One region of the Pediococcus acidilactici genome, then DNA from elsewhere that is predicted to be linked to it. Evidence: a T-box and tRNA genes for the amino acid it is inferred to sense, from the RefSeq annotation. Region 1 holds a T-box; the other holds one or more tRNA genes.
What was found. The T-box of region 1 lies ahead of asnS (asparagine--tRNA ligase). A T-box ahead of a tRNA ligase gene usually reads a tRNA of that ligase, here a tRNA-Asn.
Positions count from the first base shown of each region.

Region 2: it has a tRNA-Asn gene. The T-box ahead of asnS (asparagine--tRNA ligase) is inferred to sense a tRNA for this amino acid. The anticodon was not compared.

Region 1 covers NZ_CP066046.1:1,286,717-1,308,962, reverse strand. Annotated here, with positions in the region: gene cdaA (diadenylate cyclase CdaA) at 35-886, shown strand; gene I6H64_RS06580 (CdaR family protein) at 887-1,786, shown strand; gene glmM (phosphoglucosamine mutase) at 1,912-3,273, shown strand; gene glmS (glutamine--fructose-6-phosphate transaminase (isomerizing)) at 3,529-5,346, shown strand; gene I6H64_RS06565 (hypothetical protein) at 5,594-5,914, shown strand; gene I6H64_RS06560 (oleate hydratase) at 6,150-7,829, shown strand; gene I6H64_RS06555 (hypothetical protein) at 8,051-8,590, opposite strand; gene I6H64_RS06550 (YjjG family noncanonical pyrimidine nucleotidase) at 8,753-9,433, shown strand; gene I6H64_RS06545 (GntR family transcriptional regulator) at 9,749-10,474, shown strand; gene I6H64_RS06540 (GntR family transcriptional regulator) at 10,476-11,168, shown strand; gene I6H64_RS06535 (PTS sugar transporter subunit IIB) at 11,186-11,659, shown strand; gene I6H64_RS06530 (PTS mannose/fructose/sorbose/N-acetylgalactosamine transporter subunit IIC) at 11,676-12,506, shown strand; gene I6H64_RS06525 (PTS system mannose/fructose/sorbose family transporter subunit IID) at 12,487-13,308, shown strand; gene I6H64_RS06520 (SIS domain-containing protein) at 13,330-14,406, shown strand; gene I6H64_RS06515 (SIS domain-containing protein) at 14,431-15,426, shown strand; gene I6H64_RS06510 (PTS sugar transporter subunit IIA) at 15,443-15,850, shown strand; gene I6H64_RS06505 (phenolic acid decarboxylase) at 16,087-16,623, shown strand; gene I6H64_RS06500 (PadR family transcriptional regulator) at 16,645-17,169, shown strand; gene I6H64_RS06495 (glucose-1-dehydrogenase) at 17,360-18,148, opposite strand; T-box leader at 18,716-18,963, shown strand; gene asnS (asparagine--tRNA ligase) at 19,023-20,414, shown strand; gene I6H64_RS06485 (C69 family dipeptidase) at 20,514-21,893, opposite strand; gene I6H64_RS06480 (rhodanese-like domain-containing protein) at 22,026-22,246, shown strand, end outside.
Region 2 covers NZ_CP066046.1:841,569-848,453, reverse strand. Annotated here, with positions in the region: gene I6H64_RS04180 (PD-(D/E)XK nuclease-like domain-containing protein) at 1-332, shown strand, start outside; gene I6H64_RS04175 (hypothetical protein) at 344-808, shown strand; gene I6H64_RS04170 (putative HNHc nuclease) at 835-1,518, shown strand; gene I6H64_RS04165 (hypothetical protein) at 1,502-1,909, shown strand; gene I6H64_RS04160 (helix-turn-helix domain-containing protein) at 1,987-2,160, shown strand; gene I6H64_RS04155 (hypothetical protein) at 2,202-2,411, shown strand; gene ssb (single-stranded DNA-binding protein) at 2,404-2,880, shown strand; gene I6H64_RS04145 (helix-turn-helix domain-containing protein) at 2,892-3,197, shown strand; gene I6H64_RS04140 (hypothetical protein) at 3,311-3,547, shown strand; gene I6H64_RS04135 (hypothetical protein) at 3,540-3,776, shown strand; tRNA gene I6H64_RS04130 (tRNA-Asn) at 4,572-4,644, shown strand; gene I6H64_RS04125 (abortive infection family protein) at 4,739-5,524, shown strand; gene I6H64_RS04120 (DUF805 domain-containing protein) at 5,711-6,484, shown strand; gene I6H64_RS10110 (helix-turn-helix domain-containing protein) at 6,537-6,884, shown strand.

The DNA of each region.
Region 1 (22,246 bases):
AATTATCCCTGAATATGAATTTGGAGGGACAGGTATGAACATAAATTGGTCCCAGTTGTTAACTTGGAGCGATGTCATCAATATTATTGATGTACTCGTGGTTTGGTTTGTAATTTATGAATTGATTATGCTGCTGCGGGGAACCAAAGCGGTACAGTTATTTCGTGGGATTATCGTCATTATTATAATTATGGCGGGAAGCTGGTATATCGGATTAAGCACGGTTTACTGGATTATGAATCAGGTCATCAATTGGGGAGTAATTGCGATGGTGATCATCTTTCAGCCGGAAATTCGCCGGGGACTGGAACACTTAGGTCGCGGGTCGATTTTTGCAAAGAACCATTCGCAAAAAGAAGCGGAAGAAAAAATGATTCAAGCGTTGGATAAGGCGATTCAGTACATGGCTAAACGCCGAATTGGAGCGTTGATTTCAATTCAGATGGAAACCGGGCTTGATGACTATATTGAAACCGGAATTCCCCTGGATGCGGACGTTTCGGGAGAGTTGTTAATCAACATTTTTATCCCGAACACCCCGTTACACGATGGTGCGGTGATTATTAAAAACGGTAAGATTGCCGTGGCAGCTGCCTATTTGCCTTTGTCACAGAGCAACTTAATTCCTAAGGAACTTGGGACTCGACACCGTGCAGCGGTCGGGATGAGTGAAGTTACCGATGCATTGACCATCGTAGTCTCAGAAGAAACTGGAGAAGTTTCTATTATGAAGGACGGCGAACTATTACGGGATATGTCGCAAGAATCTTACTTACGGTATTTCCGGACCCAATTAATTACCAGTGATGAAGGGCCCACCCCGTTCTTCACTTCGGTTACGGAAAATATTTCGGCCTTCTTTAAGGGAAAAAGGGGGCGGCACTAGATGAAAAAATTTTTTACCAAAAATTTTAGCTATCGGTTAATTGCGTTAGTCTTAGCCCTTTTGCTTTTTGCGTACGTAAAGACCGATCACCTTACTTCAACGCGGGTTTCGGGGACCGATGCAAACCAGAATAAAACCGCGTTGATGTCCACCAAGACGGCTACAATTACGATGCCGGTGGATTTAGATGTGGATTCAAGTAAGTACGTAGTTAGTGGATACCAAGAACGCGTTAAAATTACGCTGAACGGCTCCAGCGCAATGATTACTACCTTAACCAACACCCGTAATTTTAAGGTGTACCTTGCATTGCAGGATTATGCACCGGGTAAGCATACGGTTAAATATCAAGTGGAAGGGCTTGGTAAGGATATTCGTTACCGAATCCAACCAGAAAAATCAAAAATTACAATTGCCCATCGGAAGACGAAGAAATTTGAAATTCGCTACCGTTACGATACCAACATGGTTAAGGAAGGGTATACGATGGGGAACGTAAAAACCTCGGTAACGACGGTTCAAGCAACGGGCTCCGCATCAGAAATTGACCGGATTAGCCAAGTGGTTGCCGACGTTAACGTCCCTAGCAACACGACAGAGGATGTTTCTGCGCGTTCTGTGTTGCAAGCTTTGGACTCAAACGGTAACATTGTAAATGTAGTCTTGACTCCGCAATCGGTAAATGTCACTATTCCAGTTTCCAAGGCGAAAACAGAAAAAGCCAAGGAATCTAGTGAGGCAAGCAGTCAAGCTACGTCCTCTTCTAGCAGTTCGGAAAAATCAGCAAGTAGCGCATCCTCATCGAGTGGTGAAGAAAGTTCTTCGAGTTCAGCAAGTAGTGACGAGAGTTCGTCCGCTGACGATACTAGCAGTGACGGGAATCCGCAGCTCCAACAGTGATTCATAAGTGAAAACTAGCTTGGGAGCTGTGCTAATTAAATTGCTGATTTTATAATTTAGATAATGAGTTAAAAGAGATTGACGGCGGGCTACAGGTCTTGTCGCAAAGAAGGAGATTTTCAATAATGAAATTGAAGTATTTTGGTACAGATGGAGTTCGTGGAATCGCAAACGAAACGTTGACACCAGAACTAGCTTTCCAATTAGGGCGAACTGGCGGATACGTATTAACTAAGCACGCCAAGGATGCTGATCAGCGTCCCCGGGTACTGGTTTCACGAGATACTCGAGTTTCTGGCCAGTTGTTAAAACACGCCTTGATTTCGGGCCTTTTGTCAGTAGGGATCGAAGTAATGGATATGGGAATCGTTACGACGCCCGGGGTTGCTTACTTAGTTCGTAAGCAAGAAGCTGACGCGGGAGTGATGATTACCGCTTCGCACAATCCAGTAGAGGATAATGGAATTAAATTCTTCGGTTCGGACGGTTACAAGCTATCTGACGAATTAGAAGCTGAAATCGAAGTTCTTTTAGATGCTGAAAAAGATAACCTCCCCCGGCCATCGGCTAAGGGACTTGGTTCCGTAACGGATTACCCTGAAGGTGGGTTAAACTATACGGCATTCTTGGAACAAACGATTCCCGACGACCTAGAAGGGTTACATATCGCGGTGGACGCTGCTAACGGTGCTACTAGCGGCTACGTTTCCCAAATCTTTGCTGACTTAAATACTGAATTTGAAACGATGGCAACCAATCCCGATGGGTTAAACATCAATGCGGGAGTCGGCTCGACTCATCCAGAAGCTCTAGCAAAATTCGTGGTTGAAAAGGGCGCGGATATGGGAGTTGCCTTTGATGGGGACGGCGACCGTTGTATTGCGGTAGACGAAAAGGGAAATATCGTCGACGGTGATAAGATCATGTACATTTGCGGTAAGTTTCTAAGTGAACGGGGTCGTCTTAAGGAAGACACCGTGGTAACGACCGTAATGAGTAACCTCGGAATGTACAAAGCGTTAGAAAAACACGGCATGCATTCGGTTAAAACCCAAGTTGGTGACCGTTACGTGGTGGAAGAAATGTTGAAGGATGGTTATAACCTTGGTGGGGAACAATCCGGCCACATCATTTTCTTAGACCACAACACTACTGGGGATGGCATGCTTACGGCTATCCAATTAATGTACGTGGTTAAGCAAACTGGTAAAAAACTTTCCGAATTAGCTGCTGAAGTAACTACGTATCCTCAAAAGTTAGTTAACGTACGGGTTCAAGATAAGAAATTAGCGCTTGAAAACCAAGCCATCAAGGACATTATCAAAAAGGTTGAAGACGAAATGGCTGGCGAAGGCCGGGTATTAGTCCGTCCTTCCGGAACTGAAGACTTACTTCGGGTGATGGCGGAAGCTCCTACTGAAGAAGCGGTTAACCAATACGTTGACCGGATTGTTGCGGTAGTTAAGAGTGAAGTTGGCGTTGATTAACGGCTGTAATTAAATAATAAAAAAACGAAACGGGCGGAGAAAATCTCTAGCCCGTTTTTGATTGTCTAATAAAATGAGTTTGGGGTAAAAAATTTAAGGGGGTCTAATCCCTTGTGCTATACCTATTCCTGCATTTGATATATACCAATTTCGAAAAATAATGTTTGACAATCGCCTTAAGTGGTAATATATTAAGAATCGTTAATTATACCAATTATATAAAAATAAATAGATGAATTTAGGAGAACAGGGATTATGTGTGGAATTGTTGGAGTAACAGGTAGAGCAGATACGACCAAACTTTTAGTGAATGGTTTGAAAAAATTGGAGTACCGGGGATATGATTCTGCGGGAATTTACGTAAATAATGGTCAAGGCAAGGATTACCTAGTTAAAGCGCAAGGAAAGATTCAAAACTTAGAAGATCAACTTTCTGATGACGTGAACGGCAGTGCCGGAATTGGGCACACGCGCTGGGCAACTCACGGTATTCCGAGCGTGGCTAATGCGCACCCGCATTTTTCGGCAGACAACCGGTTTTACCTCGTGCACAATGGAGTGATTCAAAACTTCAAGGAATTAAAACAAACTTATTTAGCAGACGTGCCTTTCCAAAGCGATACCGATACTGAAGTAGTGGTTCAATTAGTTGACCACTTCGCTAAAGAAGGTTTATCGACCATGGCCGCTTTCAAGAAAACTTTAAGCTTGTTGAAGGATTCTTCATACGCCTTTGTTTTAATGGACCGGGAAATGCCGGACACCCTTTTTGTAGCCAAGAACAAGAGCCCGTTATTAATTGGGGTAGGCGACGACTTTAACGTAGTTTGCAGCGACGCTTTAGCAATGATCAACGTGACGAAACGGTTTGTGGAGTTGCACGATGGCGACGTGGTTAAAATCACCCCTGACAAAGTGGAGCTATTTGATGCAGATGGTCAAGCAATTCAACGGGATCCTTTTGAAGTTGACATTGACCAGTCCGATGCTGATAAGGGAACTTACCCATACTACATGTTAAAAGAAATTGACGAGCAACCAGCCGTAATCCGGCGCATCGAAGAAAAATACCTTGATTCAAAAGGCGCAGTTCGTTTCGATAAAGCAATGTTAGATAAATTAAACCAAGCCGGTAAAATTTACATTGTGGGTGCGGGAACTAGTTATCATGCTGGTTTAGTGGGCAAGAAGTTATTGGAACGCTTTGCCAAGGTGCCAACGGAAGTTGTGCTAGCATCCGAATTTGCCTACGACGATCCAATTATTGAAAAAGATGCCTTCTTCATCTTCCTTAGTCAAAGTGGTGAAACTGCTGATAGTCGGCAAGTTTTAGTCCGGGTAAATGATGAATGGCAAAAGCCAAGCCTCACGATTACTAACGTGGCTAACTCAACGTTGGCGCGCGAAGCAGAATTCTCGGCAACCTTAGAAGCGGGTCCGGAAATTGCGGTAGCGTCGACCAAGGCCTACACCGCGCAAATTGCCGTAGAAGCACTTCTAGCGGTAGCAATGGGACGGATGAAGCAAATCAATGCGGCAACTGATTTTGACATTGCAGGACAATTAAGCATGGTGGCAAACGCAATTCAAACGGTGGTGGATGAAAAGGCAGCTATCGAACAATTGGCCAAAGACACCCTTTTAAAGGCGCGTAACACCTTTTACATTGGCCGGGGGCTAGATTATGCGGTAGCCCTAGAAGCTTCCCTTAAGCTTAAGGAAATCTCTTATATTCAAGCAGAAGGTTTTGCAGCCGGCGAATTGAAGCACGGCACGATTGCCTTAATTGAAGAAGGGACTCCGGTTATCGGGATCATTACCCAAGGTAAAACTGCCGATCACACCCGGAGCAATTTAGAAGAAGTGATTTCACGCGGAGCACAGGTAATCACCTTCGCTAGCCAAAGCCTCGCCAAGAATACGGATGACGTAATTCTTCCTGACGTTGATGAAATGTTGATGCCGTTGGTTAGCGTCATTGCTGCTCAATTATTGGCTTACTACGCTTGCTTGCAGCGGGGTTACAACGTTGACCAACCGCGTAATTTAGCTAAGAGTGTCACGGTAGAATAGGAGGAAGAGCAGTGCAAAGTCGCCTGAATTTTAATTTGAATATTTTTGAAATTTAGGTTGACATTATTATGTGTAAGCGCTAACATATGGTTGTAAGGTAGTGGCGCATCTCCTACCTGCACAATCAATTCTCTTTCTCTCTTATGCTGGATCCGACTCGTACAAGTCCGGATCCTTTTTTGGTGCCATAATAATTCTAGACAGGAGTCGGTAACGCACTTTATACTAGATAAGTGGAGGCGAGAGAATGAAGAGTAATGAGACATTCACCTTGATTCAAGAGATTACCCGTTTGGATGGTACTAAATACATTGAAATTGGTAACATGATGATGAATGGTCGCGCTGAGCTAGCGGCCGAACGTGGTTATATTAAATCAGTGCGGATTATGCAGCTGAACATATCGCATTCGCAACATGTAATTAATTATGAAAAATACATCGGGGAACGCTACGAAATGCCCGACGAAAACATGACTTCGTGGGAAGAATGGCAAAAAGATGACCGGATTATGAAGGACTTCAACGCGATTTTACACGAAAATCATATCAGTGCTAATAAAGAATAATTACTTGGCTTTTAAGGCCCGTTTTTGCATTATACAATTCAAGTAATTCAAATGCTTTTCTGGAATTTCTTAATTCTGGGAAAGTATTTTTTGGTTTTCGCAGTTCTTTTTTTGTACCAGAAAAAATAATTTTTATCCGCAAGTGTAAACGCTCGCAAAAATTCGCTTTTCGTGTTAATCTATTCTTGAATTTAAATATAAGAATAATCAGGTTTGTTTCCACAAGGGGGAATCGATGATGAGAAAAGCGTTTATGATTGGTACAGGAGTTGCAAATTTAGCTGCCGGCGTATATTTGATTCGTGATGGTGGTTGGAGCGGTAATCAAATTACCATGTTCGGACTCGATAAACACGGGGCTAACGATGGGGCAGCGGTTGCGGATTACGAGACGGAATACGGCAACCAACGGCTATCTAACGATCGGGGCTTTTTAGCCAAGGGCGGTCGGATGCTTAACGAAGAGACCTATGAAAACTTGTGGGACGTTTTGCGGAGCGTGCCGTCTTTGGATCACCCAGGGCAATCGGTTACGGATGACATTTTAAACTTTGACCATGCTCATCCAACCCATGACGTGGCCCGGCTAATGGATAAGCGTAACGGGATCCGGAATAATGGCGGTGCGGACGACTATTCGCATATGCAATTTAATAACCAAGACCGGAAGTTGTTAACCAAATTAATGATGATGCCTGAAAGCCAAGAAGCAAAGCTTAACGACGTCAGCATCGCGGAATGGTTTAAGGATAGTCCGCACATTTTCACTACTAACTTCTGGTACATGTGGGAAACTACCTTTGCGTTTAAGAAGGAAAGCTCCGCAATGGAATTGCGGCGTTACATGAACCGGATGATTCTGGAATTTAGTCGGATTAACACCCTTGAAGGGGTTACCAGAACGCCGTATAACCAATACGAAAGTATCATTCTACCGATGCGTAAGTACTTGAGCGATCACGGGGTTACCTTTATCAACAACCGTAAGATTACCGCCTTCCAATTCAAGGACACTCCGTTGCGCGATGATATCATCGTTACTGGCTTAGAGTACGAAGACGTAGGGGAAAATAAGCAAACCGGCACAATCCCGGTTGACGAAAATGACCTCGTTTTCGATATCAACGGCGCGATTACCGATAGTTCATCGATTGGTGATTTCAACACCCCAATTAAGGAAAATATGGAATACGCTCCTAGCGCAGCATTATGGAAACAAGCTACCGAACATTTCTATAATCTAGGAAATCCGGACAAGTTCTTTAACGACCGTGCCCAAAGTGAATGGATGAGCTTTACGGTAACCACGAAGAACCACTATTTGGTAAACCAAATTAGCCGGATTACCCAACAAGAACCGGGGAATGCTTTAAATACTTGGGTAGATAGTAATAACTTGTTATCCATCGTGGTTCACCATCAGCCGCATTTTCACGCTCAAAAGGAAAACGAAACGGTCTTCTGGGGCTACTTCATGTTCCCACGTAAAAATGGGGATTATGTGGACAAACCGGTAATTGAAATGACCGGAAAAGAAATGCTGCAAGAATTACTAGGTCATTTGGCAGAAGTTGATCAAGCAACGGATAGCGTTGTTTATCATGAAGAGGAAATTATGGATAGCATCGTTAACGTAATTCCGGTTTACATGCCGTACGCTAGCGCACTGTTCAATACGCGAGCTGTTGGAGACCGTCCTGAAGTAGTGCCAAAGCATTCGAAAAACTTGGCATTTGTCAGCCAGTTCGCAGAAATGCCATTTGACATGGTCTTTACCGAACAATACTCGTTCCGGGCGGCACAACGGGCAGTCTACCATTTCTTAGGAATTCCTGAAGAAAAAATGACCCCAGTGCACCACTACGAGAAGAATCCAAAGGTGCTTTTGAAAGCAACCCGGACCATGTTCCGTTAGAATTATCTATTTAATAATACTAAAAGTTGATTTGAGAGCTTGATTTTATTGAAGCGCCAACGAAATCAGCTGCTCCGCTTAACAAAAAATCGATCGTTATGCCAATTTAGGCAACGGTCGATTTTTTTGTTAATGCTTGTAAACTACCCGACTTTTGTCCTGCTCTTAGCATTTTGGGTTAGGACTTAGTAAAGTTTTCAAGTCCGTCACGCGTACTTTTACTACTTACGGGTGATTTTGGGGAGGACGTAGTTTTGATAGTAATCTTGGTAGGTTTGTTTGGAAATTTGGCCCCATTGTTCTTGGCTGAATTCCTTAATTTTTTCGGTACTAAAGTTAGCCTCTTTAATTGCGCTGATTGAGAAGACTTGGGTTTGGTCGCCGACGCTTAGCCGAATTTTCTTCAGCGAACGGGGAAGCGTGTCGCCCTGGATTTTCTTCAGAATATGGACCATATTGGGTGCGTAAAGCTGGGTGAAATCAAACAAGTTTAACTTAGGGACCCGAATGATAATCTGGGAGTCCGTAAAGTTAACTTGAAAAGGCAGGCGACCGTTAAAACTATCCGCAATTTGATTTTCAATCAAGGTGGCCTCATTGGAGGCGTTTTCCTCGCCATAGGAATCAGTATTTGAATGAATATCTAATTGTTGATTGGTAAAATTAGGGTAAGTTTGAAAGCCCAGAATTACCAAAACAACTACGGTTAAGTTAGATTTAGAAAAGATTCTGGGACGTTTGAATTTCTTTGCTTTAGCCATGTCTTATATCCGTTCATAATAAACCCGTTAAACGTAATTACGTTTAATAATTTCAACAACATCAACAATTATAGTAAATTTAAGGTATTTACACAAACGTTTGTTTGCTAAATGTTAAAGGATAAGTTACGATAGATGAAAAATTATTTAAGGGGTACCGGAATGTTAAAATACGCGATTTTTGATTTAGACGATACTTTACTGGATTTTAAGAAGGGTGAACGTATCAAAGCTACCGAAGTCTTACGTAAATATGGCGTGCAAGATTTGACGACTGGATTGGCAACCTACACAAAAATTAACCAGCAGGTCTGGGAAGCAATCGAGCAAGGTGCACCTCGGGATCAAGTGTTGAAAACCCGATTTTCGAAAACCTTTGCGGCACTCGGAGTGGATGGCGATGGGGTCGCTGCTGAACGGGAATACCGCCAGCGATTGGCAACTAGCTACTACCAATTTGAAGGCGCGCAAGCATTACTGCGGGATTTGAAATCGGCAGGAATTCGGTTGATGGTGGGAACTAATGGGGTTAAGAAGACTCAGTTGAGTCGACTCGCTGGTTCCAAGTTAGACCAATACTTTACCGACTGCTTTATTTCAGAAGACGTTGGTTATGCTAAACCTGATGAACGCTTCTTTGCGCCAATTAAGCATAAATATGCGGATATGAGTTTCCAGAATACCGCAATGGTGGGCGACCGGTTGCAATCCGACATTTTAGGGGCCAATCAAGCCGGGCTCAAAAGCATTTGGTATAATCCCCAACAAATCGCGGTGGATGCGCCAATCAAGCCAACCGCGGTGGCACATTCTTATGACCAGTTGCGGGAATTAATGTTGTAAGGCGTGCTTGAAACAACAAATAAAAAGAGATAACTTACGAAATTAAGGGTCCAGCAAAATGGAACTTGAAGAATCAAAAATTTGAATTTTTTTCATTACTAAATAGTTTAAAAGCAGTGTGGAGGTGAAAGAGCCCACACTGTTTTTTTTATTTTAGAAAAAATGTTGACTTATTATCTGAATGCGCTTACACTATCTGTGGGCTCAAAAATAAACTAACATGTTACTTTGAATGCTTTGACTTGTTAAAAAATAAGCTTTTTACCAAGTTTATAAATACAAAATAAGCATTTTAAGTCCCAAGGGAGTATTGCAATGGAGTATAAAGATATTTCACCATCAACCGTTATTGAAGAGTTACTTCGGGAAATGATTATGGAATTAAAGGATGGCGATCAATTGCCATCGCAAAGAGAATTAGCGGAGAAATTACAAGTAAGTCGTAACGCTGTCAAATATGCGTTAGCGAGATTACAAAAAGAAGGTGATATTCGGGTTAAAAATCGTCAAGGAATTCGGGTTAACAAGAAAATAGATGTTAATTTGCTAGGAATGCGCCCGTTAAGTAGTGAATTAGGAGAATCAAATGAACAAATTCAACAGCTTTCCGCAAAAGTAATTAATACACCAAATAGTTTAGAAAGCTTTTTTAAAAGTTCTACTAAGCAAACGTTAGAGCTTAAGCGACTTCGTTTGTACAAAAACCAGCCGTTTTCATTTGAAATTGCATATCTAGATGCAAAGCGTTTCGAGAAGTTAGTGGATTTTAATTTTAATAACTATTCGCTTTATAAAGCCTTAAAAGAAAATTATGGGGTTCAACCCACGTACGGCTATGAAACCATCACGTGTGTGTTAGCAGACGAAAGTTTAAGACGCACATTACAAGTGGAAGAGGGAAAACCGTTATATCAAGTAGACAGTTTTAACTACGAAGAAAATGATGTTCCAGTTGAACATACGGTGCAGTACCTTATTGGGAGTAACTTCAAGTACCACTTCAAGGCAAAGAATATTTTTGATTATCAAGAGGACTTATAAAATGACACTATTTAAAGAAATTTACGCTGATATCAAACGCAAAATTGAAAATGGGGTATACAAAAAGGGCGGAGTTTTACCGAATGAAGGTGAGCTACAAAAGATATACCAAGTTAGTAGAACAACGGTGCGTAAGGCAGTTGAGCAACTAGTTGAAGAAAAACAAGTTGTGCGTAAAAAAGGCGTGGGACTATTTGTTGCCCCAGGAATTTCTAAGCAAAATATTTTGGATATGACCGGAATTATTAAAACTTCTACTGGGCTAGAACCTGAGAAAACACAGATTAAGGAAAGCTACTTGCGTAAGGCAGGGGTTTACTATTCAAAAATCTTTGGAATCAAAGAGAATGAATTGATTTATTATCTTAGTTTTTTAGTGTTTTCCGAAGGTGAACGCACGTATGAAAAGTTAATTTTGCCACTGGATTATTTTCCCGGCTTTGATCCGGAGATATTGAAGGTTACCGCAATTATTGAAGCAGTTAACACTGGCAAACTGAGTGTCCAGGATGTTTACCAAGATTTTCAATTAACGGAAGCTACCGATGAAGATTATAAACAGTTAGAAGTGGCAACTGACTTTCCAGTTTTTAAAATAACTAATACCTTTTTAGACGATCGGGCACGAGTAGTTGCCATTGAATATAAATTACAGAGCGCTTTAGATACTAAATATTCAATAGACTTTGATTAAAAGTGAGGGAATTTAAAATGATAAAACTTGTTAGAGTAGATCATCGATTATTACATGGTCAAGTAGCGGTTTCTTGGTTTAACAGTTTGGGAGCAAACACTATCTTGGTGGCTAATGATGCCGTTGCTAGCGATGATTTTCGTAAATCGGCAATTCGATTGGCGAAACCAGATAATGCAAAGTTAGTGATGAAATCAATTGAAGACAGCATTAAAGCAATTAATTCAGGCGTCACTGATAAATATAAAATGCTAGTGGTTGTGGAATCAGTTGCCGACGCTAGCAAACTAATTCAAGAAACCGACGGAAAGATTGGGGAGCTTAACTTAGGAGGTACAAAGCCACGCGAAGGAACAATTAATTATTCTAAGACAATTAATTTGACTAACGATGAGGGAGCACAATTAACTCAACTACAACAACGTGGTGTAGACGTTTATATCCAACAAGTTCCTAGCGAAGAGCGGCAAGAATTCAAAAAAATAGATTAATTATGGAGGTGTAAAAATGAGTGCCTATTTAACAGCCTTACTGCTAGCCTTGATTGCTATGTTGGGGAACGGAGAGTATTTCTTAGGTTCGTCCATGCTTTCCCGTCCGTTAGTAATGTGTACGTTAGCTGGTCTAATCATGGGTAATGTGCAACAAGGAATTATTATGGGAGCAACTCTAGAACTAGCTTTTGTAGGTTCCTTTTCAATCGGAGCATCGATTCCACCAGAAATTATTTCAGGAAGCGTATTAGGAACGGCATTTGCAATCGGAGCTGGTAAAAGTACGGCGGTTGCTTTAACGTTAGGAATCCCAATTGCTTCGTTAGTGCTGGTAATTAAAAATCTGTGCTTTATCTTTATTTTGCCGTACTTTGTGCATAAAGCAGATCATTACGCGGAACAAGGCAATAGCAAGGGACTCGATCGAATGAATCTTCTTGGAGGATTTTTCTCAATTAACTTACCAATTGGATTAGTTGTAGGAGTTTCCTATTTGCTGGGTAGCCCGGTAATTAAATCATTCTTAGCGGTAATTCCACAGTTCATTATTAATGGTTTAGGTATTGCAACGGGGCTCCTACCGGCTTACGGTTTTGCGTTACTTTTAAAGATGATGGTCAACAAAAACAACATTACGTTCTTTATTTTAGGGTTTGCACTGGCTGTATATATGAAGATTCCAGTTACCGGCGTCGCAATTTTCGGAGCATGTTTAGCTTTGATTTTAACGGGTTACTCAGCATTTAAAGATAAATTTCATGCTGAACCAGCAGCTGTAGGTGGAAATTCAACTACGAATAGTGGGCAAAATGGAGGAATCGATTATGAAGATGAAGAGTTCTAAGTTACTTACGAAAAAAGATCTAATGGCAACCTTTTGGCGGTCGTTTACCATGGAATGGGCTTGGAATTACGAACGACAATCTAACTTAGGATATTCTTATGCGATGACTCCAGCTCTTAAGAAAATTTATCAAAACAGAGAAGACAAGTTAAAAAGTTCGTTTAAGCGACACTTGGAATTTTTCAACGTTACTCCATGGTTAAGTACTTTTCCGCTAGGCATTTCGATCGCAATGGAAGAACAAAATGCGTTAAATGACGACTTTGATGAAGATTCCATTAATAACATTAAAATTGCTTTGATGGGACCGTTAAGCGGGATTGGAGATTCATTTTTCTGGGGCACTCTAAGAGTTATTGCTACCGGGATCGGAACCTCGTTAGCTTTCCAGGGAAATATATTAGGACCGTTACTCTTTCTTCTGATTTTTAACATTCCAGCAATCATTGCACGATATTATGGCTTGTTTATTGGGTATAACATTGGAGCGTCATTTATTGACCGAGTGCAAAAAACGGGATTGATGGATAAGTTAACGTATGGTGCTTCTGTTTTAGGCCTCGGGGTGGTTGGAGCCATGGTTGCTACAATGGTAACTTTGAAAATGCCAATGAAAATTGGGACAGGGGCGGATGCCACTTCCGTACAAAAGATTTTTGATGGCATCGTACCAGGAATATTGCCGTTATTATTTACGCTATTTATTTTTTGGCTTGATAAAAAAGGATGGAAAGCACAGTACATTTTGTTATTGATTGCGGCAATCGGAATTTTTGGTGCTTGGAGTGGATTACTTGGTTAGTAAATAGAGAGGAGCAAGATAGTGAAATCGATTAATGATTATGTGCATTTGGAACCAAAGCTGTATCAACAAGTTCTTGATAATGTTGAAAAGTTATTTTTGAAACCGCTTAATCAGTGGGACTTAAGTAAGTTTAAGCGAGTAATGATATATGCAACGGGCTCTAGTTCAAATGCGGCCTTTGGTGCATTACCACTGATGAGCAAAATTCTAGGAATGCCTATTCAAGTTGAAGAACCTTCAATATCAGAAAATTATTTAATGAATATTGAAAACGACACCCTTTGTTTAGCAATTTCTCAAGGGGGGCATAGTTATTCAGTAGTTAAGCTAGTTGAACGGTTGCAAAAGAATCAAAAAATGGTCGTCGCCTTAACTAGTGAAAAAGATAGCCCATTGGCACGAGTTAGCAACCGGGTTCTTGAAATGGGAATGCCGGTGGAAGAAATGCCATACGTCAGTGCAGGATATAGTGTGACTATTTTAGATTTAATCTTAATTGCGCTAGTGCTTTCGAAAAAATTAGGGAAAATATCGGCTGAAGAGGATGAAAAGTATTGGCAACTTATTCAAGAAATCACGAAAAAATTGCCACAAGTTATTAAACAAGGCGATCAGTGGGTTGAAAAGCATGTGGATGACTTTAGTAATGCACAAAGAATTACTTTTATTGGTTATGGTGCAGCTTACGGTGTCGCTCGTGAAGGAGAAACCAAATTTACTGAAGCAGTACGGAATAATGCTTGGGGAAAAGAACTTGAAGAATATATGCATGGTCCATATTTAGGACTTCACGCTGAAGACATAATAGTTTTCATAGAGCCGAATGGTAAATTAGCGGATCGTGCACAGTTATTAAGGAAATTCTTAAAACAACATGTCAACCATGTTTACACAATTTATGCGAACCAAGTTAATTTGAGTACTTTGACAACCGGAGATTTAGCTTTTGAAATAGCAACTGATGAACTACTGGCGGCATTATTTTTAACCGTGCCAATCCATTTAATGGCCTATCGACTTTCCAAAATTAAGGGAGTTGATTTAGAACATTCGGCTTATCCAGATTTTGATCAAATTACAGCTTCTAAAATCTAATTAAACAATAAAGGAGAGAACATCATGAGAAAATTTAACAAACAACAATTAGTCGCAGGTATGCAAGGTGCACTTAAATTACGGAGTGAAATCAATCAATTAATAGACCAGATTGCTGATCAAGGATATCGTAACGTTTGCTGGTTAGGGATTGGTGGTACCTATGCATCCTCAATGCAAGCAGTAGTTCATATGAAAGAAAAATCGGGAATTGAAACATTTTACCAAAATGCAGCTGAATACCTAACGACCGGGAATCGCCGAATTACTGACCAAACTTTAGTAATCACTTCTTCAGTTACTGGTAATACTAAGGAAGTGGTTGACGCGGTAAAACAAATTAAAGCAGCGGGAGCGACTATTCTAGGTTTTATTGATAGGGCTGAAGCTGATTTGGCAAGTTTAGTAACCCATTGTATTTCTTATCCAGAAAATGAGCAGCTTAAATTCTTCATGGTTGCGGATCGTTTAATGTATCTTAAAGGTGAATTCCCGGAATATGAAGAATTCTATAGTGAAATGGATCAACACTTTGCTGAAGATATTGCGAATATTGAAGAAGGTGCGGACAAATTTGCTCAAGAATTTGCGCAACAACATCATGATGACGACATTCATTACTTTGTTGGAGCTGGTAACCAATGGGGCGCAACTTACTCATACGCAATGTGTTACTGGGAAGAACAACATTGGATTCGGACTCGTGCCATTGAAGCTGCTGAATTTTTCCACGGAATGTTTGAAGTAGTTGACCGAGATACGCCAGTTACAGTTTATGTTGGGGAAGATAGCCAACGTTCGCTTAGTGAGCGAGTTGCTAAATTCCTACCCGAAATTTGTGGAAATTACACAATTATTGATACTAAAGACTATGATTTACCAGGATTTTCAGAAAAATTCCGGGGCACCCTGTCACCATTTGTCTTCCATGCAATTAACAACCGTATTGATGTAAATATTGAACATATCAATCGTCATCCAATGGATATTCGGCGCTACTATCGAGCTTTAGATTACTAGAAGTGGAGTTCAACTAATGACATCAGTATTAATATGCATGCATGGAAAATCAGCCACCGCAATGCGGGATTCGGCTGAAATGATCTGTGGTAAGCAAGAAAAATGTGCGGCCATAGATTTCAAAATGGGGCAAGATTTAGCGGATTTCAAAGCCCAGTTAAAAAAAGAAATTGCGGAATTAGATGGATCTCCGATTTGCTTAACTGATTTAAAAGGGGGCACACCGTTTAACACGCTAGTGACGTTGACCAAAGATTTTCCTGATTTAAAAATCATTACGGGGACGAATATTCCAATGTTGTTACAGCTATTTGTTTACCGGACCCAATTCGATAAAGCTGATTTGGTTAAGGAACTTTTAAGCGCGGGCCAAAAAGGAATTTTCCAATACACCATGGTTGCACAAGGTGACGAGGAATTTTAAAAAAATTCTTCGGGAATTGAGGTAATAGTTTGGTTACTAATTAAAAATAGGGATCTTCAGTATTTAGCTGAAGGTCCCTATTTTATTTTGGAAAGATGTCATGCGTACCTTAAAGAAAACCTTGAAAGTGAGCTAGCTAAATTTTTAGAAAATCCATTGTTGACTTTTATGTCGATAACGTCATATAATCACTTTTGTCGATAACGGCATAACATTCAAAAGCAGGTGAAGTAATAATGGAAAAACAATTTAAAACTTTAGAAGACTTTTTAGGAACGCACTTTATTTACACATACGATAATGGTTGGGAATACGAATGGTACGCTAAAAATGACCATACGGTAGATTATCGAATTCATGGGGGAATGGTTGCCGGCCGCTGGGTTAAGGACCAAGAAGCCGACATCGTAATGTTGACGGAAGGTGTTTATAAGATTACTTGGACGGAACCGACCGGAACGGATGTGGCGCTAGACTTCATGCCAAACGAAGGTAAGTTGCACGGAACCATTTTCTTCCCTAAGTGGGTTGAAGAACATCCTGAAATCACGGTTACTTTCCAAAATGAACACATTGATTTAATGGAAGAATCTCGTGAAAAATACGAAACTTATCCTAAACTAGTTGTTCCAGAATTTGCTAAAATTAGTTACATGGGTGATGCTGGACAAAATAACGAAGACGTTATTTCTGAAGAACCATACGATGGCATTACCAGCGACATTCGCAACGGAAAGTATTTTGATGAAAACTACAAGCGAATTAACAAGTAATTAATTTTTGGAGGAGTTCGCATGCCACGACCACGAGTTTTACCGTACATTGTTTTAGGATTGTTAAATAAAAATGGGGTTATGTCTGGAAAAGATATGATTGCGGAATTTAAGAATGAAATTAGCGAGTTCTGGACGGTTTCGCACAGCCAGTTGTATCCTGAATTACAACGAATGACGGACGAAGGCCAAATTGAAGTGGTTGACGATGAACAAAATCGGAAAGTCATTAACTACGCAATAACTAAGAAGGGCCAAACGGATTTGCGGGAATGGCTCGCTACCCCGATTACGGCCAAAAATGATGAACTGACGTCACTTAAAATGTACTTTATCGCTGACCGACATGATCCACTTTTACAGCAAATTTTAAAACAGGCGGCGGACCTTCACGAACAAAAAGTGGCCCACTTAAAGCAACGGCAAAAATTACTGTTTGAAGAACCATCCGCGATTGAGGAAAATTACGGACATTACTTAATTTTGTCTCGGGCGGTTGAAAGGGAAGCATCCCATTTAGCCTGGCTAAAAAATCACATCGAATAATCCGAAAAACAGGTTTACAAGTAGGCGGACGTGGGAAAATTCGGGTGGCTTGCGAGCACTAACCCAAAATCGGTAGTTGTGCCTAAATTGGGCGTAACTACCGATTTGGGGTCCTTAAAAAACGTCGTCACCAAAACAGCACTGAGAAGTTTGCAAACTCTCAGTGCTGTTATTTTAATACCTCTTTTAATTAACCTTTACCGCCTTGGAAGGATGGATAAAGTGTCATCCCGCCATCAACGAAGAGGGTAATTCCGGTGACGTAACTTGATTCAGCGGAAGCTAACCATGCCGCCGCGGCCGCAACCTCTTCAGGATCGCCAATTCGTTGCATGGGAATCATGCTGGTAGTGGTTTTTAACTGTTCAGGATCCGCAAATTTTTTAGCGTTGATGGGCGTATTGATCGCGCCAGGGCCAATTGCGTTTACCCGGATGTGCCGGTCGGCGTATTCCATCGCAATTGTTTCGTTGAACAGTTTTACGCCGCCTTTGCTAGCAGCGTAGTGTGCAAAAGTTGGCCACGGAATTTTCTCATGAACGGAAGACATGTTGATAATGTTTCCGGGCTTATCATGCGAAAGAAAATAATTAATGGCCGCTTTTGAACCTAAAAACACGCCGTTTAGGTTGACGTCGAGCACTCGTTTCCAGCTTTCAAACGATAATTCCGCAGTCGGTTGTTGATTTTCCATCCCCGCGTTGTTGACCCAAACGTCTAGGTCGCCAAATTGATCGACGGCCGTGTCGACTAGGCGCTTAACGCCGTCTTCGGTTGATACGTCAGCTTGCACGACCACGCCTTCACCGCCGGCTGCGTTAATTTGATCCCGCACGGCGTTGGCGCCATCTTTATCAGAGTTGTAATTAATAACGACGTGCATACCTTCTTGCCCAAAGCGTTCGGCAATCGCGCTGCCGATTCCTTTTGAGCCGCCAGTAATCACGGCGACTTTTCCATTTAAATCTTTATATAGCATAGTTATTATCCCCCCAGAACATAACTGTAAAATAAATTCTTGATGTTCGTAACGTATGATAACATCAGAAATCATAGTAAAGGAACTGAAACGATTGGGCGTTGCTTACCTTATGCGTAGCTTAATATTTTTGGGGGATTGTTGCTATACACAAAGGCAAAATAACCCTATAAAAGCAAACTTGATTTTATAGGGTCGATGAGTTTTAAAAAAGATGGAGTGATTGGATTAAAGGCAATAAAATTAACAAAATAATGATGATAATCATGCTTAATCCAAAGAAATTATTCGGGTTAAAGGTCACCCCAAAGCCAAATACTTTGGGGATTAAGAGTGGCGAATGCCAATCGAGGTGGAGATTTCGGTCATTTTTAAGCCAGGTTACGTAAACGGTCGCCAGGATGAGACAGATCGCCAAAAGCAATACGAAACTAACCATAATATAATACTCCGTTTCGGGAAAATATTTGAGCATAGAATAGCATACTAAAGGCGTGAAAACAACGAAATCCCAATTTACAAAAATAATTTTCTATGCTAATCTTGAAGCTAGCTAATTGAATATAATCAAAAACCGTAAGAAGAACAAGTATTTTAAGCCCGTAACTTAAAGCGAATTGAGGATGGTGGAAGCTCAAGAAGTTATTCTTTTAAGAAAAACATCTTCTTTGTTTCTAGGCTGAACGATTAAGCGTCCAGTAAGTCTAGACGTGACCGATACGTTATCGTTTGGAGAGCATATTTTAGATGTGCTTTTAGAGATGTTTATTTTTAAACGAATTTTGGGTGGTACCGCGAAGTCTTTCGTCCCTGTTACGGGATGGAAGACTTTTTTATTGGCGGACTTTTTACGAAGACAATGGAGGGATTTTTAATGGAAAATACGTTGGTTAAATCACTTTATGCGCAAGCAACGCATGATGAAGATGTAGCAGTAGAAGTAACGGGTTGGCTAAAGACGCTCCGTTCTTCCAAGAAAATTAGCTTTTTGGAAATTAACGACGGTTCCTGCATTAAAAATGTGCAGGTAATCATGGAAAATGGGTTGGAGAACTACGAAGAAATTAAGAAAGCTCCCATTTACACTACCTTAAAAGTAGTCGGAACGGTAGTGGACACTCCGAAAGCTAAACAACCGTTTGAAATTCACGCAACTGAAATTGAAGTTTTAGGTAACTCAGACAGTGACTACCCGCTTCAAAAGAAACACCACACACCAGAATTCTTACGTGAACAAGCACATTTGCGTCCGCGGACCAATACTTTTTACGCAGTTTTCCGGATTCGTTCGTTGGCAGCCTTTGCCATCCACGAATTCCTCCAAAAGAATAACTTTGTCTACGTTAACACTCCGTTGATCACTTCTAGTGATACGGAAGGTGCCGGTGAAATGTTTAAGGTGACTACTTTAGACCTTAACAACGTTCCAAAGAACGAAGAAGGCAAGGTTGATTCTACTAAGGACTTCTTCAAGCAACCAACTAACTTAACGGTTAGTGGTCAATTGAACGCGGAAGCATTTGCGTTGGCTTTCCGGGATGTTTATACTTTTGGTCCGGCTTTCCGTGCGGAAGATTCACACACTACGCGGCATGCCGCTGAATTCTGGATGGTTGAACCAGAAATGGCGTTTGCTAACTTGCAAGACGTGATTAACGTTTCCGAAGACATGTTGAAGTACGTGATCAACTATCTTTTGGAAAATGCTTCTGATGAAATCGACTTCTTGAACCAAAACGTGGACCAAGAATTACGGGCTCGTTTGGAAGCAACTCGCGACGCCGATTTTGCCCAAATTACTTATACGGAAGCAATCGACAAGTTGTTAGCTGCTGACCAAGAATTCGAAAACAAAGTTGAATGGGGAATTGATCTCCAAACTGAACACGAAAGATACTTGAGCGAAAAAGTTTACCAAAAGCCAGTGTTCATCACGGATTACCCACGCGACATCAAAGCCTTCTACATGCGGGAAAACGAAGACCACAAGACGGTTGCCGCAGTGGACTTATTAGTACCTGGCATTGGCGAATTGATTGGTGGTAGCCAACGTGAAGAACGACTAGCTAAGTTGAACGAAAAGATTAAGGAATTTAACTTGGATCCTGAAGAATACAAGTGGTACCTTGAATTAAGAAAATATGGGGAAACGGAACACTCCGGATTTGGAATTGGTTTCGAAAGATTATTGATGTACGTTACTGGTGTGGAAAACATCCGCGACGTTATCCCATTCCCACGGACCCCGGGTAACGCTAGCTTCTAATTCAAAACGTTAATAGTAAGCAAAAAGCCTTGAATTTAGTCAGACGATGACGGATTCAAGGCTTTTTTGAATATTTAGTGGCTGCACAAGGGTGGCATCCTAATCCCCCAACGAAAACCGCAACCTCATATTGCGGGAACCGATGTTGATTGCATCGTTAAGCAGTTTAGTAGCCTGGGCTAAGGTGAAATCGGCCATTGCCTGGTTAGCGGACGTTAAAATTTTTTCCGTGAGGGTGGCTTGGTGATCCGTTTCTTTTTGCATTCTTAGCACGTTTTGGAGTACCGTTTGGGCAAAGTTTTCCTGTAAATCTTGGTAGAGGGCAAAATTTCCGTCTCCAATTAAAGCAAGCACCCGGCTAATCCAGTACATGTAGTTGGTATTCACTACCGTGGGAGTATCGCGGTAGCAAGCCGGAGTATCCGCGACGTTACTATAAAACGGCACCATGGCGTTAAACGTGTTGGGACCAAAGGCCAGCCAATGAATTCCCGCGATTTCATCGGGAACTTGGTTGCGTAACTCTAGAATGTGAGTTTCTAGATTGCGATTGATGCCGATTGGCCGAAAACGTTTCTCGGGCACCGTTTCGCCATAAGGATCGTAGGGCGTTTCTTGATAGTGTGAGCTCAAAAGAAACTTCAAATCTTCCACAGAAATTTTCTTGGTTGCACGATTAATGAAAGGTAAATCTTGGTCGGTAGGCTCCCCAACAAAATTATCGTCCAAAAATTGGTGGACGTACCAAGCCCGGGGGTTATTGTAGTACCGGTCTTTAATCGTGGCACTACCAAAAATGTGCCGTAAATTAAGGCCTTCGTGATCCGGATTAAGTTGATTTTTGGCAATGAATTCCGGGAGATCCGCAGAGGCTAGGCAATTAGCTGAATTAAAGTCAAAATCGGTGATGTTCCAGCGGTTTGGCGCAATTGCATAGGCATCGTCGGGAATTCGGATTGCAACCCAATGATGGCCTCCGATGGTTTCCATATACCAAATTTCTTCGCGGTCGGCGAAGGCAATTCCGTTGGATTCGTAAGTACCGTATTCTTCTAAAAGTTTACCTAAGCGCAAGACGCCCGCCTTGGCAGACTCGATGTACGGCAAAACTAGCGTAAGAAAATCCTCTTCGCCAAGTCCCTTTTCGACTAACGGATCCACGCTAAGTACCCGGGCGTTAGTAGTAATGGTTTCGGTAGCGGTCATCGCCGTGTTTTTACTGTTGATGCCGCCAGCACCCCAAATGCCATATGTGGGATCGGCATCGGGCGTGGCGGTGTAGCGGAGCGGATTGTCGGGAAGGGGAATCGTTAAATCACTATGGACAGAATGATAGGGTTGGGGCTGATCTTCGGGGTTAACGACCACGAACCGTTGGGCATTAGAATCATCGGCACCGTCTTCGTTACGGGCAATGATGGTGGAACCCGTCAGGCTAGCGTTTTTACCGACTAAAATAGTGGTACAAGTTTTCAACATGTGCTTGTCCTCCAATTGATTTTTACTGTAATGGTAGCACGATTAGCTAAATAGGCAATCACTATTCAGTTAGAAAAGGGAATGCTATCATGGTCAATATACAATTTAAACTAACATGAGGAGCGTTAAGCAATGGTTAAAACAATTGCAATGGAAGATTTTTACCAAAAATATCCGCTAACTACCGCCGTTTTATTGGACGTGCGGGAGCCAGACGAATTTGCGGCTGGGCACGCGGTGGGGGCGCGTAATTTTCCCTTGAGCCAACTACCTAATCGCTTAGCCGAATTAGACCAAGCAACTCCATACTACGTGATCTGCCGTTCGGGAAGACGTTCAGCAAACGCGTGCGG
Region 2 (6,885 bases), 450 kb from region 1:
ACAATGATCTACATGAATGGCAACCATTTGTAACTGCCTATAACTATGATTTACAGATGGCGGTTTATCAAGAGATTATCCGACAAAACTATGGAATGACGTTTGCACCATTTATTTTTGGGGTTTCAAAAGAAGATGTGCCTGAAGTAGTGGGGATTGAATTTAAGCAGGTGGAATTAGACGAACCGCTATCCGCATTAGAAGCTGATATGCCACACATTATTAGGCTACTAAATGGCGAAGAGGAACCCCTTAGCTGTGGTAGATGTGATTATTGCAAAGCTCATAACCAATTAATTGGGTTCGTAGACATCGACTCGCTACTGGATTAGGAGGTGATGGCTTGAATTACATCAAACAGCTTAACGCATTCTATGATCAGCTCGAACTAAACCCGTTAAATTCATCTGAAATTGCTTTATGGCACGCATTGATGCGCATAAACAATAAAACAGCATGGTCAACGACGTTTACGGTGGCTTCATCAACGTTGTGTAAATACGCTGGAATGAAAGATACAAGCAAATCATCAACATTCTACAATGCGAGAAATGGATTACAGCAAAAGGGCTACATCAAGTGGAAATCACGTAAAGGGAACCAAGCCGCTTTATACCAATTAAAAGATTTGACTACATTATTTGTAGACAACTATGTAGACAGTACTGTAGACAGTTCTGTAGGCAATACTGTGGGCAACCCTGTAGCATTAAATAAACAAAACAAAACGAAACAAAACAATATTAATTCAATTACCGGCGCGCCACCGAAACCCAATGTGTACATTCCGTTAACCAAATTAACGTGAGTGGCAAATCGGGTGGGGAGGACGTTATGTTAAAAATGTTTGGTTATTTTACAAGCCTAGTCAAAGACGGCTTGCTATTTAAGCCGCAGTTTAAACTTACGGACCATGAGAAACATGTCCTGGCTAAACACCAAGGTGGCTTGATGGAAATACGGATTACTGATCCACGGCAAATTTCGAGTGACCAACGAGCAAAGATATACGCCATGTTTGGCGATATTGACCGTTGGCAGGAATACCGCGACCCGGATTATGTTAAGCATATTTGCAAGTCACAGTACTGCTACGAAAATGCCGTAGATTGGTTTAGTTTAAGCGATTGTTCGATGGAGCGAGCAAATTCGTTTATCAAGTTCCTAATTGATTTTTGCTTAAAATGGGACATTCCATGGTCAATGCGGACCATGGACATGATTGATGGTGATTATTGGCTATGCTACTACGGCTTAGTACACCGGCAGTGTTGCATTTGTCGTAATCCGGCTGATATAGCGCACATAACAGCGGTTGGCCGAACTAACCGGAACAAGATAGACCACCGGGGCAAGTATGTGATGCCGTTATGCAGGACCCACCATCAAGAGCAACACACAATTGGAATTTCAACATTTATGAAAAAGTATCACATCAAGGGCGTGAAGATTGATGACAAACTCGCCCGAATTTTAAATTTAGGAAATTGGAGAACACAAAATGGTGAAAATGAATGATCAAGACAAAAAGATTATTAAAGAGGCGCTTAAACAGGGCTTTACGTTCGATGAAGCGATGGAATTTATAGAAAAAATGAGAGAAGCGCATTACACACAAATTAGTTACAACTCCGAAAGGGGTAAAGGTTTGATGATTGGTGATGATGAAGATGTTTTAGTTGGGTTACTCGCTTTATCAAGCAAATTATTGCAAAGAACAGACGATTTTGAAATGAAGTTAAAAATCATCACCACTTATGAGAAATGGGTAACGCAGAAAACAGGCGAATTATTAGAAAAAAATAGCGTAATAGTTAGTTCAGCAGATGAATTAGACGAGCTTAATATTCCAGAACCAGTGAAAGAAGAATTACGTCAAATTCTCAATGAAAAATTTAACGGTAAATAAAACAAAGGAGTGTTATTAACGTGAAAAAAATTGATTTATTTAACAGCGACTTATTCGGGAGCAAGGAAGCTAGCTTAATGTGGGGCAAGCAACAGGATTATGTACGGACAATCTGGAATAAGTATCCAGAACGTTTCCCGGCGGGCACAATCCGCAAGTTTGGGCACCAACTGATTGTCACACGGGAAGGTATGGAAGCTGTAACTAAGAGGGAAGCTAAATACACATTTGACGAGATCATGAAAGGTTAGGACGGTGATTAAAAATGAAACTAATACAGAGGATTGGAAAAATGAATAATGGTTACAAGTCAGGCTACCAGGATGGCCAAAAAGAGGCGCTCTTAGAACTAGGGCGTAAATTGCGTGCTATGAGTGAACCTTTGTTTCAGAAATTGATGAAAGAGCAGAAATTTAGTGACAGCGATGATATACGTCTAGAAGTGCTCAACGAGATCGCAGACTGGGAAAAAGAAATGTTGGAGGCTGTAATTGATGATTAACCGAGCGGTATTAATCGGGCGCTTAACAAGGGACCCAGAACTAAAGTACACAACCAATGGCGTAGCGGTCGCTAGCTTTAACCTAGCAGTCAATCGCCAATTCACAAACCAAGATGGCGAACGTGAAGCAGATTTTATCAATTGCGTAATGTGGCGGAAAGCGGCAGAAATTTTCTGCGACTATACTCACAAAGGTTCGTTGGTTGGCATTGATGGACGAATCCAAACTCGTTCATACGAAAATCAACAAGGACAACGTGTTTATGTCACTGAAGTGGTCGCGGATAACTTTTCCTTTTTGGAATCTAAAAGTCAGAGCAATCAAAACAATGGCAGTTATGTGCCACAAGACAACGGGTTTGGTCAAAATAATGGGCCAACTACGCCGAATAACACGAACCCAAATGATCCGTTTAGCGGAAAGCAAGGGCAATCCATTGATATCACCGATGAAGATTTACCGTTCTAGGAGGTTGAAAAATGACTACATTTCAAGAGAGACAACGCTTGCGGGAACAGGCAGCCTATTATCTAAATATGGGGGATGTTGATACATATACTCAATTAATGCACGAGGCACGAATGGGCATTCCAAACAGCAATAACGACCTGAAAAATTGGGGATCTAATAACAAACGAACTGTTAATCGGCGGAAGGCAGTCAAACAGTTGATGGACGATTATACCAGAAAAGAAATTGCTGAAGAACTAGACTGTGATATTTCGACCGTCAGAAAGGACATTATATTTCTACGGGAAAAGGAGCAAGAGGAAGAACATGGATAAGTTGATAATCGGACTGGCAATGGTAGGAGTGCTGTTACTATTAATATCACATCCAGCAGGTGTGATGATTACGATCGCCTTGGCACTATTTTTACTTAGTTAGGATGAGAACGATGGAGATTTTTAAAAGGTTTTATAAACGACTGCAGACAGTTGCATGGAATGGCGGTTTAGAAAGTTTGATGGCTGATTTGTTCGCCATCCTCGCGACAATAGACATCTTTATGAAGGATGTTTCAATGACAGAAAAAGGACTAATGATATGCCTGATGTTGTTATTTGACATTCTGTCGATTGTTAAACGATGGGATTACCGTAAATGGCAAGAATGGAAGAGGATTCATGAGTAAAACGATTGGGCAAACTTTAATCTTAGAAAATTTCGATGGATATAATCGTGTGTTTGTAGAAAAGATAGTGGCTGTTGATGGGATGCCGTTATTAAACCCGTTTTACATTGTGTCTAACATGAATAGTAGCGACATTAAAGTTTACTCTTACGAAAAATATCATAAAGTACTGGCTACAATCGTTGGGGAAGCGCCCCAGACTAGTTTGGATTTGGGAATGCAAGTCTGAAACAGAAAGGATAGCGTTATGAGAGGACTATTTCAATTGGCAGTAGGATTAACGGAACTTGTAATCGGCATACTACTATGCTGGGCAGCCTTGATTTCAGTAATAAGAGGGATTATATTCCTCTTCCAATTCTTCTTTTAGCAACAAAAAAGCCCCACAGCTCCAATGCTATGAGACCAACCAATAATCTAATTATAGCACACAGGAGACTATGGGGGATGGACGTTTTGATACCACAAATAGATCGTAAGGGAACAGCACGTAAGGTTAAAAAGTTTTTTGAATATGATTATCCAGGCATCTGTAGACGGGCAGGCAACAATCCAGCGGGAATCAGAGCCGTTGTAATAGGTGGGATGCCAAAATCACCATCCTTTAGTAGTAGCTCGGAAGAAAAAAGAATTTATCGAAAAAGTTGTTAATGAAACCAGAGCTTTGGATGAAAAATCAAAGGACATTATTATATATAACATCATTGAAAAGCACAGTAATGACTGGTGTTATCGAAGGTTCCATATGACCTCATCAAGATATGATGACTATAAAAAATATGCACACAACGCTTTTGCAGATTCATATGAATACCAGATTTTCGGTGGAACGAATCTACATGAATACTTATCGAATTGAAAAAATCAGAAAAAGAGCGGAATTTTATCGGAAAAACATCGGAATTTTTGGAGTGAAAACGGCGTTAAAATGATAGTGTCGAAGGATTGGAAATACCATTAATACAATACTCCAATTTGATTTAGGTTAATTATTCGTCCACTTGTCCCAATCCTTCGGCAAACTGTAGGTGTAGCTCAGTTGGTAGAGCACCTGACTGTTAATCAAGAAGTCGCAGGTTCGAATCCTGCCATCTGCGTTTGGTATTTTAATTTAAGGACGCTTCATGGTATATTACTAACAATAAAAGGTATAGAAAGAAAGTGGCTATAATTAAATATCCTAATCGTATATTGAGACCTGAAATAACTTCATACCAAGTTGTTGCAGTTGATGAGCGTTATAAAGCGATGAATGACAGTTACAATGATGAAGATTATGGTGAGGCAATAAATTATGCTCGTAGCATGATAGAATCAGTATGCAAATATGTTTTTAAAATTTTAAAGGGCAAAGAAATTACCGAAGGATATATTTCTTTAAACAATTTAATAAAAAAATCATTGGGAGCACTTAATACAGAGCTTTCACAAGAAGATTCAATAGAAGATATTTCCGATGAACTTATAAAAATAGTTAATAAAATTGGAAATTTAAGAAATCAAACATCTGTTTCTCATGGGTCAAGTGTTAGAACCGAATCAATAACTGCCATTGAAACAAGATTTGTTATTTTTGCTGCTGAAAATATAACAGTTACTTTATTAGATCTTCTATTTAATAAAACACATTCTTTGAAATATATGGCAGTTGGATCAGTGATAGATAAAGCCGGATTAAAATTAATGTATGAAAGTGAATCTAGCGTCATGTATAAAAATGATGTTGGTGATTTATTTAGTGTTTTTCCAGGAAGTGATGTTATTTATCAAGTGACTTTAACTTTGCCTGACAATACATCTTTTACGAGTGATAAAGAATTTTATTTGGATCATATTAGGGCCTATATGGAAGATGATGCTGAAGAAGTTATTAAAAAGGGTGAAGAAGCGTTTGATTTCTATTCTAAAAAGAAAGATTTTAAGTACGAAGTTCAAATCGAGAAAAATATAATATACATTACAAAACTTGAAGAGTAATGCTGGTGGTATCTTTTAACAATGAAATAAACTAAGTATGGTTGGTGTAATCCAACAGAAATTAAAATATTTGGTGAACTAGACCGACAAATTAAACAAAAAAGAAAGAGAAACTATTAGGATTGATTGGAATTGATAACAAAGCTAGCCGTTATTTTTGGTATAATCACTCTTAATAGGGGAGCGATGAACATCAAAGACATTGTTTTGAACGCTTGTAAGCATTTCAAAGAATATTGGTTTGTTTATTTAGTGGCTACATTAATTTCATTTATCGTGTGTTCCATTTTATTATTGTTTTCAGCTGATAAATCTTTAGATTCTTTTGCGGACTGGCTAAGCGGAATTGGAACAGTAGGGGCAGTTGTAGTATCTCTGTATTTGGCAATTAGAAAACCATCAGCAAAATTTTCTGAAATAAAAAGATATGATAAAAACTATCTTAAGGAAAATGATGGTGTTTTTATCGTTAATGAAGAAACAGTAACTTATTTGTATATTACCAATAAAAGTGAAGTTCCTGACACTATAGATTTATATTCTGTGGAATTAGTAGCTAAAAAAGAAAAAATTTTGTTTAGAAAAAAATTTTACTATGATAATAATGAAGATTATCCAAAAATAGATCGATTTTTTAATAATAGTGAGATTGGTGAAAGTGTTATTGGTTTAAGGGGAATAGTAATAAGGCCTAATACAACTATTATATTGGGAAATATATGTTGGGTGGAAATTTTAGATTTTCTACATTCAAATGTAGATGGATTGAATTTTACAGAAGTAAGTGACGAACACAAAAAAATTAATAGTATACAGATTTATATTACATTAAATTTTACAAGGATGGATGGTTCTAAAATAGAACAAACGTTTCTAGTACCAAGAGAAATTTTAAATGTAAAAACTATAGCATTAGTTGGTGCAAAAAATATTAATAGAAAATACTTTTTTGAGAAGTGACTTTATGAGTTGCTTCTTTTTTGTTATTTCAAAGGAGACGTGGTGATATGTAATGGCTAAGCAAGAACAGGCTGAAAAGGATTATATGATGGGTATGAAGTATAAAGATATAGCCTCTAAGTACAATGTGTCTATCAACACAGTCAAATCATGGAAGAAACGGTATAACTGGCAACGTGGTCCCAAAAAGAGGACACCCCTGTCTGAAAAAAGTGCACACAAAAATGAGAGTGCAGATGATGAATTAACACCATCACAAGAGCTCTTCTGTCAGTTGGTTGGTGGCCAGCGATTGCCTTTATATCGCGCTTATATGGTTGCTTTTGACTTAAAGAATAAGCCACTTGAGTCAATCATGTCGTCAGCTTCTAGGTTAGGGAATAAATGCAAGAATTGTTAAG